3 regions of the Clavibacter tessellarius genome follow, and region 3 is predicted to be linked to each of the others. Evidence: riboswitches for the same ligand, from Rfam matches in the RefSeq annotation. Region 3 holds a riboswitch; each other region holds the start of a gene.
What was found. A riboswitch is a leader RNA that binds a small molecule or an ion and turns the genes downstream of it on or off. The one in region 3 is predicted to bind fluoride.
Positions count from the first base shown of each region.

Region 1 (6,406 bases), on a different replicon from region 3:
AGTCTTCGATCGCGAGCGCGCCGCACTGGACGCGCTAACCGAAGGCCGCATCCGCCCGGGCGACGTCGTCGTGATCCGCTACGAAGGCCCCAAGGGCGGACCAGGCATGCGCGAAATGCTCGCCATCACGGCCGCCATCAAGGGCGCGGGATTGGGAAAGGACGTCCTCCTTCTCACCGACGGGCGGTTCTCCGGCGGCACCACCGGCTTGTGCATCGGCCACGTCGCCCCGGAAGCCGCAGACGGCGGCGTCATCGCGTTCGTGTGCGACGAGGACCGGATCCGCGTCGACATCCCCACCCGACGCGTCGACCTCCTCGTCGACGAGGAAGAGCTGGAGCGACGCCGACAGGGCTGGGTACCTCTGCCTGTTCGGTACACACGGGGAGTGCTCGCCAAGTACACGCGCCTCGTCGGATCGGCCGCCATCGGAGCGGTCACCGGGTAGGGGGCCAGCAGGACGAGCGCTGCGCGCTCGTCGCTGCTCGCCGCATGACGCACGGGCCGGCCTCCCGGAGGAGGACGGCCCGTGCGTCATTCGCCCCGCTGCGGGGCGCCGGCGGGATCAGACGCCGTAGTACAGCTCGAACTCGAACGGGTGCGGGCGCTGCGCGAGGGGCTTGATCTCCATCTCGCGCTTGTACTCGATCCACGTCTCGATGAGGTCGGGTGTGAACACGTTGCCGGCCGTGAGGAACTCGTGGTCGGCCTCGAGCGCCTCGAGGGCGGCTCCGAGCGACGCGGGCACCTGCGGGATGTTCTTCGCCTCCTCGGGCGGGAGCTCGTAGAGGTCCTTGTCGACGGGCTCGTGCGGCTCGATGCGGTTCTTGATGCCGTCGATGCCGGCCATGAGCTGCGCGGCGAACGCGAGGTACGGGTTGCTCGACGCGTCGGGCGCGCGGAACTCGATGCGCTTCGCCTTCGGGTTCGTGCCCGTGATGGGGATGCGGATCGACGCCGAGCGGTTGCCCGCCGAGTACACGAGGTTGACGGGCGCCTCGAAGCCGGGGACGAGGCGGTGGTACGAGTTCACCGTCGGGTTCGTGAACGCGAGGATGGCGGGCGCGTGCTTGAGGATGCCGCCGATGTACCAGCGCGCGACGTCCGACAGCCCGCCGTAGCCGGCCTCGTCGTAGAACAGCGGCTTGCCGTCGTTCCAGAGCGACTGGTGCGTGTGCATGCCCGAGCCGTTGTCGCCGAACAGCGGCTTCGGCATGAACGTGGCCGTCTTGCCCCACTGCTCGGCCGTGTTCTTGACGATGTACTTGAACTTCAGGATGTCGTCCGCCGCGTGCACCATGGTGTCGAAGCGGTAGTTGATCTCGGCCTGGCCGCCCGTGCCCACCTCGTGGTGCGCGCGCTCGAGGATGAGGCCGGCGTCGATCAGCTTGAGGCTGATGTCGTCGCGGAGGTCGGCCTGCTTGTCGACCGGGCTGACGGGGAAGTAGCCGCCCTTGTAGGGCGTCTTGTTGCCCAGGTTGCCGCCCTCCTCCTCGCGGCCCGAGTTCCAGGCGCCCTCCTCGGAGTCGACCGAGTAGAAGCTCGTGTGCTGGTTCACCTCGTAGCGGACGTCGTCGAAGATGTAGAACTCGGCCTCGGGCGCGAAGAACGCGGTGTCGGCGATGCCGGACGCGGCGAGGAACTTCTCGGCCTTCTTGGCCACCTGGCGCGGGTCGCGGGCGTAGATCTCGCCGTTGCGGGGGTTGTAGATGTCGAACACCATGATGAGGGTGCGCTCGATGCGGAACGGGTCGATGTAGGCCGTCGTCACGTCGGGGATGAGCTGCATGTCCGACTCGTGGATGCTCGCGAAGCCGCGGATGGACGACCCGTCGAAGGCGATCCCCTCCGTGAAGAACTTCACGTCGACCGTGGATGCGGGGATCGTGAGGTGCTGCTGGACGCCGGGAAGGTCAGTGAACCGGACGTCGAGGAACGTGACGTCCGTGTTCGTGATGAAGTCCAGGACTTGGCTGGGGTCAGTGAACACGCTGGCTGCTTTCTGCGTCGATGCGCAGGTGATCGCCTCAGGACCGATGGCACCGCAAGCGACCACCCGTACGGGTGGGATAGGAACCATCAGCAAGCGGTGCGGTTCGGACGGGTCGTCCTGGCGGGATCCATCGCCGCCGCGAGTGTAGCCCGCGCCGCACATCGAATCGTGTGCCACCCCTCGGCCCGTGGGACAGCGAAGGGTCCGGGAACGCCAGCGTCGGTGCGGGCTACCCGATGACGGGGCGATCCGCCGGCCACTCGTAGAGGAGGGTCCGCCGTCGGATGGCCAGGGCCGACGCTAGCCCGATCGGACCGACGCGGCCGGCGAACATGAGAGCGGCGAGGACGTACTTCCCGACCGTTGCTGCCCCAGAGGCTCATCCACCCGTTGGTGCCGGACGTGCGCTTGGGCAGCAGCATTCGGTTAGGCACCGCAGCGGCACGCGCGCGCGCTCACGCGGCAGCTTGACGGCGGGGAAGTAGGCCGCGGGCTAAGGGTGTCGCTGGCACTCCACCGCAGCCCGGGCCGCCATCGATTGATCAAGATCAGACGCCACTAAGCGGCGAAAGTCACACACCTGGTCGGAGAGCGGCAGGGCGGCGCGGAGCTCGCTCTGCACGGTGTCGACGCGGGGCAGGATCAGCGCGGCCGAGACGCCGACGCCGACGACCGCCAGGACGACGACGCCCACGGGGATCCACAGGCGCTTGCGCTTCCACAGCGGGCGGCGCGGCCGGTCGGCGCGGTCGCCGCGATCCGCGCGGCCGGCGCGGGCCGTGCGGTCCCGGCGGTCGGCGCCCTCGGCGGGGTCGCCGGTGATCTCGGGGCCCGTCATCGGTCGCGGTCCCAGGTCACGGCCGGGCGGCCGGCGGGGAACGCGCGGCCGTTGCCGACCGCCGGCCGGGGCTCGGCCACGCCGGCGCCCGCGGCGACGCCCGCGCCGACGAGGGCGCGCTCGCGCTCGGCGGCCGACGCCGTCTCGTCCGGCAGCGGCTCGGGGGCGCTCACGGGTCCGGTCACCTGCTTCCGCGTGGTGGAGAACCAGAAGAAGAGCACGAGGATCACGAGCGACGCGATGCTCGTCGACATGCCCTGGTACGCGTCGCCGCGGATGAGGGAGAAGAGGTACGGGGTCACGACGACCGCGATGGCGCCGCCCAGCACGCCGCGGCGGCGCATGCGCGCGCGGATGAAGAGGCCGGCCACGAGCCCGAGGAGCGCGCCGACGGCGACCACCCCGGGGATGCCGAAGTTCGAGAACGCCTCGCCGATGGCCGACAGGCTCGTCTCGACGCGGTTGACGCCGTAGAACCGGGGCACGTAGGTGGACGTGAACCACGTGTTGCCGCCGCCGAACGGCTTGTCCTCCCAGAGCCCGCGCGGGACGAACCAGGCCGGCACGGCCGCGTAGGTGGCGCCCCACTGGTAGACGAAGTCGGGCAGCGACGCGACCTCGTTGAGGCGGATGAGCACGTCGAACGGGCGGGTCTCGATGCCGCTGGTGAGGCGGTCGAGGAGCACGCCGATCGGGTCCTGCGTGAGGCGGTCGAGCGAGCGGCCGTTGTCGAACGTGGACTCGCGGATGACGATCGAGTAGACCATCGCGACCACGGCCGTCACGCCGCCGATGAGGGCGATGGTGCGGAAGCGGAACGGCTTCGGACCGACCTGCTTGAGGATCAGGAACGGCAGGAACACGCCGATGATGAGCGGTCCGCGGCCGCCGGCGGACCCGGCGCAGACCACGAGCACCAGCACGGCGACCAGGTTGACCCAGTTCCAGCCCTCGAGGCCCTTCTGTCGGCGTGCGAGCACGTTGTAGACGATCGCGATCTGCACGGGGATGTAGGAGAGGCCGATGAACGACTTGCCGGAGAGGAAGTCGCTCCGGTTGGCGAGGCCCGTCGTGTACGCCTGGATGCCGCCGGAGGAGAGCACCAGGTACACGAGGAGGCCGAGGGCCACGACCGAGGAGATCACCACGATGGCCTGCGAGACCGACGTGTTGAACACGCGCTGCCAGCGCACCTGCGTGTCGGGGTCGACGAAGGCGGGGCCGCCCGCGAGGGCGTTGTCCTGCAGGGACTTGGCGTCCTCGCCGCCGCGGGCGATGCGGCGGGCCTCGCGGGCCACCGTGTAGTAGTAGACGACGAAGAACGCCGAGAAGAAGATCAGCGCCTCGATGAGGGCGGAGCTCGCGGCGAGCTGCAGCGTGGGGGAGAAGAAGCGCGTGTCGGCGATGGCGCCGGGGCTCGTCTCCATGCTGTTGGCGACCGTGAGCGGGCGCAGCACGAACAGCAGCAGGCCCGTGAAGGCGACGATGCCGCCCGGGGTGATCGGGTCCCCGTTGGAGACGGTCTCCTTCACGAGCACGCCCACCAGCAGGATCGCGAGGACCGCGATCATGAACGGGTAGGAGAGCTCGTTGCCGAGCAGGGCCACGCCGCCGAGCGCGGCGAGGACGGTGAGCACCACGGCGGCCGCGAAGACCGCCGGGGTCGCTAGGCGGTACGTCGGACCCATGAAGTCATCTCCTCGAATGCCGCGTCCAGGCGGGCGGTGGCTGCGACGAGGGCCGTCGCCGTGGTGGATGCGGTGCCGGCGTCGGCCGGACCGGTGACGGCGGTGCGGACCGCCTGGTCGAAGGATGCCTCCGACGGGATCTGGAACTCGGTCACGAACGCCCCGACCTTGGTGGCTCCGCCGACGGCCACCACGGGCGTCGTCAGCATCGTACCGAGGTACATGGCGTGCATGCGAGAGGCGATGACGACCTCGCGACCGGCCATCAGCTCGGCCGCGCGGCGCCAGCCGTGGTCGCCGGGCTCGGTGACGAGCCGCGCGCGGACCTCGGGGTGCAGCGCGCCCGCGTCGGAGTCGTCGCCCTGGTCCATCGAGACGAAGGCGACCTCGCCGAAGCGCTCCTCGAGGGCGGCGACGTCCGCGAGCGTGACCTGGGGGGAGTGCGTCGCGTTGAGCGCGACGACGGCGCCGCGGCGGTCGGCGGCGGGGGCGGCCATCCGGGCGAGCTCGGGGGCGGCGAAGAGGCTGACGTCGGCGGCCACCTCGACCGGGGCCCGCGAGTAGCCCGCGGCGCGGCCGGCCGACGCGGGGTCGCGGGTCCAGACGCGGGCGGCGTCGAGGCCGGAGCGGAGGGCGAGGCGCGCGCGGCGGCGGGTCACGGGATCCGCGCCCACGCCGAACACCGCGAGCGGCGTGCGGCTGGTGCGGGCGATGAGGCCCGTCACGGCCATGAGGCGCGGCAGCCCGGCGAACGGCCGGTCCGGCTGGTCGTCGGCGAGGAGCGTGCCGCCGCCGACGACGACCGCGTCGACCTGGCGCACGAGGTCCGCGAGGCCGCGGACGCCGCCCACGCGGGCGCGCTCCTCCGTGGAGTCGCGCCGGGCGGTCTGCCCGAAGTCGGCGACCACGGTCTCGTGGCCGGCGCGGCGGAGGCGCTCGGAGAGGGCGTCGGTGAGGAAGGCGTCGCCGAGGTTCTGCGGGTGGCCGGACGCGAGCGTGCGGTCGGCGGAGACGATGAGGATCCTCATGCGTCCTCCTTCCTGCGGGTGCGGGTGCGGGTGCGGATGAGGAGCACGGCGATGGCGGCGCTCAGGACGAGCTCGCTGGCGAGCGTGACGCCGGCGAGGAGGGCGGGGCCGGCGGTGAGCGCGGCCGCGAGCGTGAGGGCCACGGCGACGACGCCCGTGACGACGGTCGCGACGAGCCGCACGCGGACGAGGCCGGAGCCCATCGCGTACGCCATGAGCGCGTAGTTGCCGAACTTCGGGGCGACCGAGAGCAGGATCACGAGGAACACGACCTGGTCGAACGCGGCGCCGCCGAAGACCCGCTCGACGGGCTCGCGGATCAGCGCGATGATCCCGGCGAGCACGAGGCCGCCGAGCGCGAACCGCCACCAGTAGGCGCGCGCGGGGCGGCCGGCGGTGCGGATGCGCGGGATCAGCTGCTGCGAGAGCGTGGCCGGCAGCACCTCGAGCGGCTGCACCACGCGGTAGGCGAGGGCGAGCGGCACGACCGCGTCGACCCCGAGGATCGCCGTGCCGAGCACGAGCGGCGCCTGCGAGTAGAGGGCGCTGAGCGATCCCGAGAGCCCGAACTCCAGGATCTGCGGGAAGACGCGCACGGGCTGGTCGCCCGTGGTCGGCAGCCCGCGGCGGACGGCGATCCACGTGCCCGCGGTGACGACGAGCGACACGAGCGGGAAGGCCAGCAGCACGAGCACCTCGGGCACGAGCACGGCGATCGCGAGCGGCACGGCCTTCAGCACCACGAGCGCGAGGTCGGGGAACGCGTAGGACGCGTCGCGGCGGCCGACGAGCAGCGGCGCGCGGATCGTGCGGGTGAGGGAGTCGAGCACCTGGCTGACGCCGAGCGCCACCAGCAGCA
Region 1 covers NZ_CP040788.1:3,081,133-3,087,538, forward strand. The annotation lists gene ilvD (dihydroxy-acid dehydratase) at 1-448, shown strand, start outside; gene glnA (type I glutamate--ammonia ligase) at 566-1,990, opposite strand; fluoride riboswitch at 2,064-2,137, opposite strand; gene FGG90_RS14740 (hypothetical protein) at 2,487-2,831, opposite strand; gene FGG90_RS14745 (O-antigen polymerase) at 2,828-4,519, opposite strand; gene FGG90_RS14750 (polysaccharide pyruvyl transferase family protein) at 4,498-5,547, opposite strand; gene FGG90_RS14755 (polysaccharide transporter) at 5,544-6,406, opposite strand, start outside.
Region 1: it holds a riboswitch for fluoride, as region 3 does, so the genes downstream of both, glnA (type I glutamate--ammonia ligase) here and glnA (type I glutamate--ammonia ligase) in region 3, are expected to answer to the same signal.

Region 2 (6,406 bases), on a different replicon from region 3:
CGCACGCGCCGCCGTCGACAACATGAGCCTCTCCACCTCGCTGAACAACCCCGCCGCCATCACGTCCCTCGCCCTCACCGTCAAGGACATCCCGCTCGACAAGTTCGTCTTCGTCCAGTACCCCACCACCTACCTCGAGAGCGGCCGCGTCGCGCAGGACGTGGCGACCGGTGACCAGATGATGCAGCTCATCGCCACCGACGCGGACTTCACGCTCGCCCCCGACAGCACCGGCCAAGGCGTCGTCCTCGCCGAGCCCACCGATCCCGCCACGGGTCCCCCCGCGGACGTAGCCGCGCCCTCATCCGGCGGGACAACCGCTCCCCCGGCGGCGCTGCCGGACAACGTCACGGGTCAGGCCGCTGCCACGGAGACCTGCTCGAACGGCTGACATGAGCGGACAGCGGTCCGCCGCGGCCGAACATGAGCCCGTCCCGCAGGGGCCCGTTGCCGAACCTCATGGCACGGTGCGGTCACGTTCGTGGGCGCCTCAGCCCATGAGCTACTAGATGCCGCGACGGCGGACCCGACCTCGCATCCCCGTGGGATCATCCACTCATGCCCACTGTCCAAGCCATCGCGCTAGGGGCCACGGAGACACGCGACGGCGCTGTCTTGCGATCCCTCAGCTCGCACCGGTCGCTGTCGGTGCGTTATGCGGTCGCGTCAAATCCCGCGGCCGATGACGAGACCATCTCGAACCTGCTCGACGACCGTGTCGGTTCGGTGCGCTGGGCCGCCGCCTCGAATCTGGCCGAGCGGCCGGCCCTGCAGATGGCGGTCGCCCGGTCGGCCGACAGGTGGCTCCGCCTCGCACTGGCTGGCACGTTCTTGGATCACGACGAGCGATCCCTCGCACGCGACGTGCAATGCGCGCTCATGGAGAACGCCTCCACCGAGATCCGCTCTCGGATGGCCGAGACGACGAACCACCTCGACGTGTTCGAGACGCTCATGAGCGATGGCGACCGGCGAGTGCGCGCCGCGTGCGCTGCGAATCCGCGCATCACGCGGGAGCAGATGGAGCGACTCGTCACGGATCGCAACTGGGAGGTCCGCGCCTCGGCTGTGGGGAGCGGCATGCGGTACCCGGACGATGAGCAGATCCTCCGCCTCGCGGAGGACCGCTCTGCGGGGGTCCGTTGGGCCGTCGTGTTCCGTGTCGACCGGCCGCGCGCCGCGCTCGAGCTGATCGCGAAGGACCAGGACGAGATGAACGCCGACCACGCGAGGAGTGAGCTCGAGGACGAGCGCAGCATCAATTCGGCCCACGTCACGACGGACGCTCGGATGCGGAGGGCCAGGGCCGAGTGCGCCGCGAGCTTCGAGCGCTGACCGGTCGCCACAGGGGGCCCGTACGACGCACGCTCGCAGCGTCCGGCAAGGGATCCCTTGAAGGACGCATCCGTGGGCGGCGCGGTGCTCGGTGGCGGGTCACGACCGGCGTCGCTGCCCCGTCAGTTCTTGCCGAGGGCTTCGCGCCCACGGCGCGTTCGCTCGCGGGAGCGCTCGAACATGAAGAGTCCGATGAACATGACGATCACAACGGCCCAGATGATGCCAAGGGTCGCGTTCTGCTCTCGGATGGCCGACGCCAGGATGAACCCCTGCACGCTGAACGCGAGGATCGCGGTCCCGATCACGCGGAAGCCTCGCCGTGAGCGGCGCTTAGCTTCTGCAGGGCTGGGGGCGTCGGCCATGACCCGATCTTGGCCGATGGCTAGCGGGTCTGCCAGCGTCCGCCGAGGGATCCCTCCCCGGACCAGCGCGGCGTCGCGCGACGTGCGCTGTGACTTTCGCCGCTTAGTGGCGTCTGATCTTGATCAATCGATGGCGGCCCGGGCTGCGGTGGAGTGCCAGCGACACCCTTAGCCCGCGGCCTACTTCCCCGCCGTCAAGCTGCCGCGTGAGCGCGCGCGCGTGCCGCTGCGGTGCCTAACCGAATGCTGCTGCCCAAGCGCACGTCCGGCACCAACGGGTGGATGAGCCTCTGGGGCAGCAACGGTCGGGAAGTACGTCCTCGCCGCTCTCATGTTCGCCGGCCGCGTCGGTCCGATCGGGCTAGCGTCGGCCCTGGCCATCCGACGGCGGACCCTCCTCTACGAGTGGCCGGCGGATCGCCCCGTCATCGGGTAGCCCGCACCGACGCTGGCGTTCCCGGACCCTTCGCTGTCCCACGGGCCGAGGGGTGGCACACGATTCGATGTGCGGCGCGGGCTACACTCGCGGCGGCGATGGATCCCGCCAGGACGACCCGTCCGAACCGCACCGCTTGCTGATGGTTCCTATCCCACCCGTACGGGTGGTCGCTTGCGGTGCCATCGGTCCTGAGGCGATCACCTGCGCATCGACGCAGAAAGCAGCCAGCGTGTTCACTGACCCCAGCCAAGTCCTGGACTTCATCACGAACACGGACGTCACGTTCCTCGACGTCCGGTTCACTGACCTTCCCGGCGTCCAGCAGCACCTCACGATCCCCGCATCCACGGTCGACGTGAAGTTCTTCACGGAGGGGATCGCCTTCGACGGGTCGTCCATCCGCGGCTTCGCGAGCATCCACGAGTCGGACATGCAGCTCATCCCCGACGTGACGACGGCCTACATCGACCCGTTCCGCATCGAGCGCACCCTCATCATGGTGTTCGACATCTACAACCCCCGCAACGGCGAGATCTACGCCCGCGACCCGCGCCAGGTGGCCAAGAAGGCCGAGAAGTTCCTCGCCGCGTCCGGCATCGCCGACACCGCGTTCTTCGCGCCCGAGGCCGAGTTCTACATCTTCGACGACGTCCGCTACGAGGTGAACCAGCACACGAGCTTCTACTCGGTCGACTCCGAGGAGGGCGCCTGGAACTCGGGCCGCGAGGAGGAGGGCGGCAACCTGGGCAACAAGACGCCCTACAAGGGCGGCTACTTCCCCGTCAGCCCGGTCGACAAGCAGGCCGACCTCCGCGACGACATCAGCCTCAAGCTGATCGACGCCGGCCTCATCCTCGAGCGCGCGCACCACGAGGTGGGCACGGGCGGCCAGGCCGAGATCAACTACCGCTTCGACACCATGGTGCACGCGGCGGACGACATCCTGAAGTTCAAGTACATCGTCAAGAACACGGCCGAGCAGTGGGGCAAGACGGCCACGTTCATGCCGAAGCCGCTGTTCGGCGACAACGGCTCGGGCATGCACACGCACCAGTCGCTCTGGAACGACGGCAAGCCGCTGTTCTACGACGAGGCCGGCTACGGCGGGCTGTCGGACGTCGCGCGCTGGTACATCGGCGGCATCCTCAAGCACGCGCCCGCCATCCTCGCGTTCACGAACCCGACGGTGAACTCGTACCACCGCCTCGTCCCCGGCTTCGAGGCGCCCGTCAACCTCGTGTACTCGGCGGGCAACCGCTCGGCGTCGATCCGCATCCCCATCACGGGCACGAACCCGAAGGCGAAGCGCATCGAGTTCCGCGCGCCCGACGCGTCGAGCAACCCGTACCTCGCGTTCGCCGCGCAGCTCATGGCCGGCATCGACGGCATCAAGAACCGCATCGAGCCGCACGAGCCCGTCGACAAGGACCTCTACGAGCTCCCGCCCGAGGAGGCGAAGAACATCCCGCAGGTGCCCGCGTCGCTCGGAGCCGCCCTCGAGGCGCTCGAGGCCGACCACGAGTTCCTCACGGCCGGCAACGTGTTCACACCCGACCTCATCGAGACGTGGATCGAGTACAAGCGCGAGATGGAGATCAAGCCCCTCGCGCAGCGCCCGCACCCGTTCGAGTTCGAGCTGTACTACGGCGTCTGATCCCGCCGGCGCCCCGCAGCGGGGCGAATGACGCACGGGCCGTCCTCCTCCGGGAGGCCGGCCCGTGCGTCATGCGGCGAGCAGCGACGAGCGCGCAGCGCTCGTCCTGCTGGCCCCCTACCCGGTGACCGCTCCGATGGCGGCCGATCCGACGAGGCGCGTGTACTTGGCGAGCACTCCCCGTGTGTACCGAACAGGCAGAGGTACCCAGCCCTGTCGGCGTCGCTCCAGCTCTTCCTCGTCGACGAGGAGGTCGACGCGTCGGGTGGGGATGTCGACGCGGATCCGGTCCTCGTCGCACACGAACGCGATGACGCCGCCGTCTGCGGCTTCCGGGGCGACGTGGCCGATGCACAAGCCGGTGGTGCCGCCGGAGAACCGCCCGTCGGTGAGAAGGAGGACGTCCTTTCCCAATCCCGCGCCCTTGATGGCGGCCGTGATGGCGAGCATTTCGCGCATGCCTGGTCCGCCCTTGGGGCCTTCGTAGCGGATCACGACGACGTCGCCCGGGCGGATGCGGCCTTCGGTTAGCGCGTCCAGTGCGGCGCGCTCGCGATCGAAGACTCGCGCGGATCCCTCGAACGAGGTGGCGTCGAAGCCGGCTGTCTTCACAACAGCGCCGTCGGTCGCAAGCGACCCTCGGAGGATCGTGAGTCCGCCGGTGGCGTGGAGGGGATCGTCGAGGCGGTGGAACACCTCCCCGTCGGGCTCGGGTGGGTCGATCTCCGCGAGGTTCTCTGCGACGGTCTTGCCTGTGACCGTCAGGCAGTCGCCGTGGAGCAGGCCGGCGTCCAGCAGCGCCTTCATGATGACGGGGACACCGCCTCGACGGTCTACGTCGCGCATCACGAAGCGCCCGAAGGGCTTCATGTCGGCCAGGTGCGGGACCTTGGATCCGATCCGGTCGAAGTCGTCGAGGGTGAGCTCGACCTCAGCCTCGTGCGCGATCGCCAGCAGGTGGAGCACCACGTTGGTCGACCCTCCGAGTGCCATGGCGACGGCGATGGCGTTCTCGAATGCCTCTCTGGTGAGGATGTGACGTGCGGTGATCCCCATCCGGATCATCTCCACGACCGCTTCACCTGATCGGTGCGCGTACTGGTCGCGACGGCGGTCGGCGCTCGGTGGCGCCGCGGATCCGGGTAGCGACATGCCCAGCGCCTCGGCCATGCAGGCCATGGTGTTCGCGGTGAACATGCCCCCGCATGCGCCTTCCCCGGGGACGGACGCGCACTCGATCTTCTTCAGCTCTTCCTCGGTCATGGTTCCGGCAGCACAGGCGCCGACGCCTTCGAACGCGTCGACGATGGTGACCTCCCTGCCCGTCCCGTCGGCGTGCTGCACGTATCCGGGTAGGACGGATCCTGCGTAGAGGAACACGCTCGCGAGGTCGAGTCGCGCGGCTGCCATGAGCATCCCTGGGAGGGACTTGTCGCATCCGGCGAGCAGGACGGTGCCGTCCAACCGCTCAGCGCTGACGACGACCTCGACGCTGTCGGCGATCACCTCCCGAGACACGAGGGAGAAGTGCATGCCCTCATGGCCCATCGAGATCCCGTCCGAGACGGAGATCGTGCCGAACTGCAGCGGGTAGCCGCCACCTCGATGGACACCCTCCTTCGCTCCCTGGGCGAGACGGTCCAGGGACAGGTTGCACGGCGTGATCTCGTTCCACGACGAGGCGATGCCGATCTGCGGCTTGTCCCAGTCCTCGTCGCCCATGCCGACGGCCCGCAGCATGCCGCGGGACGGCGTCGCCTCGATCCCGTGCGTCACAGCCCAGCTCCGTGGCTTCATGTCGGTTGCTCCAGTCATCGCACCCTCTTTCGTCGCGTGTTCTCGTGGCCGTGCACGCACGTGCCGTGTGACGCTCGTCGTGCTTGCTGACGGGTCATGCCAGCCCGTACGGCAGGTCGTGTGCGGTCTCTTCGATCTCGGTGAGCCGGTTGTACTTCGCCACGCGCTCGCCTCGTGCGGGGGCTCCGGACTTGATCTGCCCAGTGCCGGTTCCGACGACGAGGTCCGCGATGAACGCGTCCGTGGTCTCTCCGGAGCGGTGCGAGACCATGCTGCGCATACCCAGCTCGCGGGCCGTGCGAATCGCGTCCAAGGTCTGCGACACGGTGCCGATCTGGTTGGGCTTGATCAGGGCGGCGTTGGACAGGCCATCCCGGCCCCCGTCGCGAATGCGCTGGGGGTCTGTGACGTAGAGGTCGTCGCCGACGATCTGCAGACGAGAGCCCAGAGCGGTGTTCATGGCCTTCCACCCGGCATGGTCGTCCTCCGAGAAGCCGTCCTCGATGCTGCGGATCGGGTAGGTGCCGACGAGGCGCTCGTAGTACGCGACGAGGCCGTCACGGTCCAGGTGCTGATCGACGATCCGGTACGTGCCGTCGCCGAGCGCGAACTCGTTCGCTGCGGGGTCGAGTGCGATAGCCATCGCGTTCACGCCCGCGTCGTGTCCGGAAATGCGGATGGCGTCGACCAGTAGATCCAGGGCCTCCTCCGGGGATGTGATCGCCGGTGCGAAACCGCCCTCGTCGCCGAGTCCGACCGCGCCGAAGCGTTCCCGCACGATGCCAGAGAGGGCGTGGTAGACGTCCGACCCCACGC
Region 2 covers NZ_CP040790.1:33,072-39,477, forward strand. The annotation lists gene FGG90_RS15800 (LCP family protein) at 1-391, shown strand, start outside; gene FGG90_RS15805 (hypothetical protein) at 616-1,335, shown strand; gene FGG90_RS15810 (hypothetical protein) at 1,458-1,700, opposite strand; fluoride riboswitch at 2,222-2,295, shown strand; gene glnA (type I glutamate--ammonia ligase) at 2,369-3,793, shown strand; gene ilvD (dihydroxy-acid dehydratase) at 3,911-5,590, opposite strand; gene eno (phosphopyruvate hydratase) at 5,685-6,406, opposite strand, start outside.
Region 2: it holds a riboswitch for fluoride, as region 3 does, so the genes downstream of both, glnA (type I glutamate--ammonia ligase) here and glnA (type I glutamate--ammonia ligase) in region 3, are expected to answer to the same signal.

Region 3 (6,406 bases):
CGAGGAAGAGCTGAAGAAGATCGAGTGCGCGTCCGTCCCCGGGGAAGGCGCATGCGGGGGCATGTTCACCGCGAACACCATGGCCTGCATGGCCGAGGCGCTGGGCATGTCGCTACCCGGATCCGCGGCGCCACCGAGCGCCGACCGCCGTCGCGACCAGTACGCGCACCGATCAGGTGAAGCGGTCGTGGAGATGATCCGGATGGGGATCACCGCACGTCACATCCTCACCAGAGAGGCATTCGAGAACGCCATCGCCGTCGCCATGGCACTCGGAGGGTCGACCAACGTGGTGCTCCACCTGCTGGCGATCGCGCACGAGGCTGAGGTCGAGCTCACCCTCGACGACTTCGACCGGATCGGATCCAAGGTCCCGCACCTGGCCGACATGAAGCCCTTCGGGCGCTTCGTGATGCGCGACGTAGACCGTCGAGGCGGTGTCCCCGTCATCATGAAGGCGCTGCTGGACGCCGGCCTGCTCCACGGCGACTGCCTGACGGTCACAGGCAAGACCGTCGCAGAGAACCTCGCGGAGATCGACCCACCCGAGCCCGACGGGGAGGTGTTCCACCGCCTCGACGATCCCCTCCACGCCACCGGCGGACTCACGATCCTCCGAGGGTCGCTTGCGACCGACGGCGCTGTTGTGAAGACAGCCGGCTTCGACGCCACCTCGTTCGAGGGATCCGCGCGAGTCTTCGATCGCGAGCGCGCCGCACTGGACGCGCTAACCGAAGGCCGCATCCGCCCGGGCGACGTCGTCGTGATCCGCTACGAAGGCCCCAAGGGCGGACCAGGCATGCGCGAAATGCTCGCCATCACGGCCGCCATCAAGGGCGCGGGATTGGGAAAGGACGTCCTCCTTCTCACCGACGGGCGGTTCTCCGGCGGCACCACCGGCTTGTGCATCGGCCACGTCGCCCCGGAAGCCGCAGACGGCGGCGTCATCGCGTTCGTGTGCGACGAGGACCGGATCCGCGTCGACATCCCCACCCGACGCGTCGACCTCCTCGTCGACGAGGAAGAGCTGGAGCGACGCCGACAGGGCTGGGTACCTCTGCCTGTTCGGTACACACGGGGAGTGCTCGCCAAGTACACGCGCCTCGTCGGATCGGCCGCCATCGGAGCGGTCACCGGGTAGGGGGCCAGCAGGACGAGCGCTGCGCGCTCGTCGCTGCTCGCCGCATGACGCACGGGCCGGCCTCCCGGAGGAGGACGGCCCGTGCGTCATTCGCCCCGCTGCGGGGCGCCGGCGGGATCAGACGCCGTAGTACAGCTCGAACTCGAACGGGTGCGGGCGCTGCGCGAGGGGCTTGATCTCCATCTCGCGCTTGTACTCGATCCACGTCTCGATGAGGTCGGGTGTGAACACGTTGCCGGCCGTGAGGAACTCGTGGTCGGCCTCGAGCGCCTCGAGGGCGGCTCCGAGCGACGCGGGCACCTGCGGGATGTTCTTCGCCTCCTCGGGCGGGAGCTCGTAGAGGTCCTTGTCGACGGGCTCGTGCGGCTCGATGCGGTTCTTGATGCCGTCGATGCCGGCCATGAGCTGCGCGGCGAACGCGAGGTACGGGTTGCTCGACGCGTCGGGCGCGCGGAACTCGATGCGCTTCGCCTTCGGGTTCGTGCCCGTGATGGGGATGCGGATCGACGCCGAGCGGTTGCCCGCCGAGTACACGAGGTTGACGGGCGCCTCGAAGCCGGGGACGAGGCGGTGGTACGAGTTCACCGTCGGGTTCGTGAACGCGAGGATGGCGGGCGCGTGCTTGAGGATGCCGCCGATGTACCAGCGCGCGACGTCCGACAGCCCGCCGTAGCCGGCCTCGTCGTAGAACAGCGGCTTGCCGTCGTTCCAGAGCGACTGGTGCGTGTGCATGCCCGAGCCGTTGTCGCCGAACAGCGGCTTCGGCATGAACGTGGCCGTCTTGCCCCACTGCTCGGCCGTGTTCTTGACGATGTACTTGAACTTCAGGATGTCGTCCGCCGCGTGCACCATGGTGTCGAAGCGGTAGTTGATCTCGGCCTGGCCGCCCGTGCCCACCTCGTGGTGCGCGCGCTCGAGGATGAGGCCGGCGTCGATCAGCTTGAGGCTGATGTCGTCGCGGAGGTCGGCCTGCTTGTCGACCGGGCTGACGGGGAAGTAGCCGCCCTTGTAGGGCGTCTTGTTGCCCAGGTTGCCGCCCTCCTCCTCGCGGCCCGAGTTCCAGGCGCCCTCCTCGGAGTCGACCGAGTAGAAGCTCGTGTGCTGGTTCACCTCGTAGCGGACGTCGTCGAAGATGTAGAACTCGGCCTCGGGCGCGAAGAACGCGGTGTCGGCGATGCCGGACGCGGCGAGGAACTTCTCGGCCTTCTTGGCCACCTGGCGCGGGTCGCGGGCGTAGATCTCGCCGTTGCGGGGGTTGTAGATGTCGAACACCATGATGAGGGTGCGCTCGATGCGGAACGGGTCGATGTAGGCCGTCGTCACGTCGGGGATGAGCTGCATGTCCGACTCGTGGATGCTCGCGAAGCCGCGGATGGACGACCCGTCGAAGGCGATCCCCTCCGTGAAGAACTTCACGTCGACCGTGGATGCGGGGATCGTGAGGTGCTGCTGGACGCCGGGAAGGTCAGTGAACCGGACGTCGAGGAACGTGACGTCCGTGTTCGTGATGAAGTCCAGGACTTGGCTGGGGTCAGTGAACACGCTGGCTGCTTTCTGCGTCGATGCGCAGGTGATCGCCTCAGGACCGATGGCACCGCAAGCGACCACCCGTACGGGTGGGATAGGAACCATCAGCAAGCGGTGCGGTTCGGACGGGTCGTCCTGGCGGGATCCATCGCCGCCGCGAGTGTAGCCCGCGCCGCACATCGAATCGTGTGCCACCCCTCGGCCCGTGGGACAGCGAAGGGTCCGGGAACGCCAGCGTCGGTGCGGGCTACCCGATGACGGGGCGATCCGCCGGCCACTCGTAGAGGAGGGTCCGCCGTCGGATGGCCAGGGCCGACGCTAGCCCGATCGGACCGACGCGGCCGGCGAACATGAGAGCGGCGAGGACGTACTTCCCGACCGTTGCTGCCCCAGAGGCTCATCCACCCGTTGGTGCCGGACGTGCGCTTGGGCAGCAGCATTCGGTTAGGCACCGCAGCGGCACGCGCGCGCGCTCACGCGGCAGCTTGACGGCGGGGAAGTAGGCCGCGGGCTAAGGGTGTCGCTGGCACTCCACCGCAGCCCGGGCCGCCATCGATTGATCAAGATCAGACGCCACTAAGCGGCGAAAGTCACAGCGCACGTCGCGCGACGCCGCGCTGGTCCGGGGAGGGATCCCTCGGCGGACGCTGGCAGACCCGCTAGCCATCGGCCAAGATCGGGTCATGGCCGACGCCCCCAGCCCTGCAGAAGCTAAGCGCCGCTCACGGCGAGGCTTCCGCGTGATCGGGACCGCGATCCTCGCGTTCAGCGTGCAGGGGTTCATCCTGGCGTCGGCCATCCGAGAGCAGAACGCGACCCTTGGCATCATCTGGGCCGTTGTGATCGTCATGTTCATCGGACTCTTCATGTTCGAGCGCTCCCGCGAGCGAACGCGCCGTGGGCGCGAAGCCCTCGGCAAGAACTGACGGGGCAGCGACGCCGGTCGTGACCCGCCACCGAGCACCGCGCCGCCCACGGATGCGTCCTTCAAGGGATCCCTTGCCGGACGCTGCGAGCGTGCGTCGTACGGGCCCCCTGTGGCGACCGGTCAGCGCTCGAAGCTCGCGGCGCACTCGGCCCTGGCCCTCCGCATCCGAGCGTCCGTCGTGACGTGGGCCGAATTGATGCTGCGCTCGTCCTCGAGCTCACTCCTCGCGTGGTCGGCGTTCATCTCGTCCTGGTCCTTCGCGATCAGCTCGAGCGCGGCGCGCGGCCGGTCGACACGGAACACGACGGCCCAACGGACCCCCGCAGAGCGGTCCTCCGCGAGGCGGAGGATCTGCTCATCGTCCGGGTACCGCATGCCGCTCCCCACAGCCGAGGCGCGGACCTCCCAGTTGCGATCCGTGACGAGTCGCTCCATCTGCTCCCGCGTGATGCGCGGATTCGCAGCGCACGCGGCGCGCACTCGCCGGTCGCCATCGCTCATGAGCGTCTCGAACACGTCGAGGTGGTTCGTCGTCTCGGCCATCCGAGAGCGGATCTCGGTGGAGGCGTTCTCCATGAGCGCGCATTGCACGTCGCGTGCGAGGGATCGCTCGTCGTGATCCAAGAACGTGCCAGCCAGTGCGAGGCGGAGCCACCTGTCGGCCGACCGGGCGACCGCCATCTGCAGGGCCGGCCGCTCGGCCAGATTCGAGGCGGCGGCCCAGCGCACCGAACCGACACGGTCGTCGAGCAGGTTCGAGATGGTCTCGTCATCGGCCGCGGGATTTGACGCGACCGCATAACGCACCGACAGCGACCGGTGCGAGCTGAGGGATCGCAAGACAGCGCCGTCGCGTGTCTCCGTGGCCCCTAGCGCGATGGCTTGGACAGTGGGCATGAGTGGATGATCCCACGGGGATGCGAGGTCGGGTCCGCCGTCGCGGCATCTAGTAGCTCATGGGCTGAGGCGCCCACGAACGTGACCGCACCGTGCCATGAGGTTCGGCAACGGGCCCCTGCGGGACGGGCTCATGTTCGGCCGCGGCGGACCGCTGTCCGCTCATGTCAGCCGTTCGAGCAGGTCTCCGTGGCAGCGGCCTGACCCGTGACGTTGTCCGGCAGCGCCGCCGGGGGAGCGGTTGTCCCGCCGGATGAGGGCGCGGCTACGTCCGCGGGGGGACCCGTGGCGGGATCGGTGGGCTCGGCGAGGACGACGCCTTGGCCGGTGCTGTCGGGGGCGAGCGTGAAGTCCGCGTCGGTGGCGATGAGCTGCATCATCTGGTCACCGGTCGCCACGTCCTGCGCGACGCGGCCGCTCTCGAGGTAGGTGGTGGGGTACTGGACGAAGACGAACTTGTCGAGCGGGATGTCCTTGACGGTGAGGGCGAGGGACGTGATGGCGGCGGGGTTGTTCAGCGAGGTGGAGAGGCTCATGTTGTCGACGGCGGCGCGTGCGATGCCGTAGAGCTTGGCGGGGTTGGTGAGTGTGTCGGTGCTGGTGATGGTGCGTAGCAGTGCGCTGAGGAACACCTGCTGGTTGCTGATCCGGGAGAGGTCGCTGTTGTCGCCGATACCGTGGCGGACGCGGAGGAACTGGACCGCGTTCTCGCCCTGGAGGAGCTGTGGGCCGGCGGCGAGGTCGAGGTTGGTGCGCCAGTCCTTGATCGGATTGGCGAGGCAGACGGTGACGCCGCCGACGGCGTTGGACATCTCGATGACGCCGTTGAACTGCACCGAGCCGCCGTAGGGGATGTCGAGGCCCGTGATGCTCTCGACGGTGCGCACGACGCACGGCAAGCCGCCGGTTTCCAGGGCGGTGTTGATCTGCACGCCGCTCGCCGTCGACTCCTCGGTCGTGCCGTCAGCGCTCTGGCATGCGGGACGGTCGATGAGCATGTCCCGTGGGAAGGAGACGACGGTCGCGCGGGTGTGGTCCTCGCTGATGTGGAGCAGCATCGTGACGTCGTTCAGCTCCGCCGTACCGACGTCCTTCGTCGCTCCGTAGCCGTCGCCCTGGTCACGACGCGAGTCGTTCCCGACGAGCAACACGTTCGCACCGCCGTCGATTGCACCCATGGAGGGCGGAAGGGCGTCCCCGTCCGAGATGTCGACGGAGTTTGCCCGGACCGTGCGTGCGAGGTCCCATGCTGCGACCGCAGCGACGGAACCGGTACTGACCAGGGCGACCGCTGCCACGACTGCGACGAAGTTGGCTGCAGTGCGTACGGCGCTGGGCTTCCTCAGTCGACCGTGACGGGCGATGCCGGAAGCCCGTCGCCGCTCGCGCTGAGCTGCCCTGGTGTCTTCGGCCACGTTGACTCCTTCTTGGGCGGATGCGGCGCGGACGCGTCTCATCGAGGCTATGTGGCGCGCGTCGCGCGACATACGCCGAGACAGGCGTCATCCCCGGACTGGGGCGCGGTCGATACGTGTCCGGGTATCCATCCCTCGTCGGACCCGTCGCCGACGTCGATACCATCATCGAATGACAGAAAACGCGCCTTCCACCGATCCTTTGATCGCACACCCCGAGGGCACTTCAACCGCAGCGGGCGAAGGCGCTTCGACCGGAGGGACGCCGAGTCGTGTATCGAAGGCCACGTGGATCTCGGCTGGCCTAGCGGCCCTCGTCGTGATCGCGCTGGTGATCGTCCTGGTGCGCATGGCCGGGAATGTGTGGGTTGCCGTCACGTTTGCCGGCCTTGCTGGCGTGTGCGCAATCGCGAAGGAGGTCCTGGCGGCGTTCTCTCTCGACAAGGGCTTCAAGGGCAAGACAGAGGGCCTGGAGCAATCGGCCGCGATAGCTTCGCT
Region 3 covers NZ_CP040789.1:7,671-14,076, forward strand. The annotation lists gene ilvD (dihydroxy-acid dehydratase) at 1-1,141, shown strand, start outside; gene glnA (type I glutamate--ammonia ligase) at 1,259-2,683, opposite strand; fluoride riboswitch at 2,757-2,830, opposite strand; gene FGG90_RS15515 (hypothetical protein) at 3,352-3,594, shown strand; gene FGG90_RS15520 (hypothetical protein) at 3,717-4,436, opposite strand; gene FGG90_RS15525 (LCP family protein) at 4,661-5,671, opposite strand; gene FGG90_RS15530 (hypothetical protein) at 6,306-6,406, shown strand, end outside.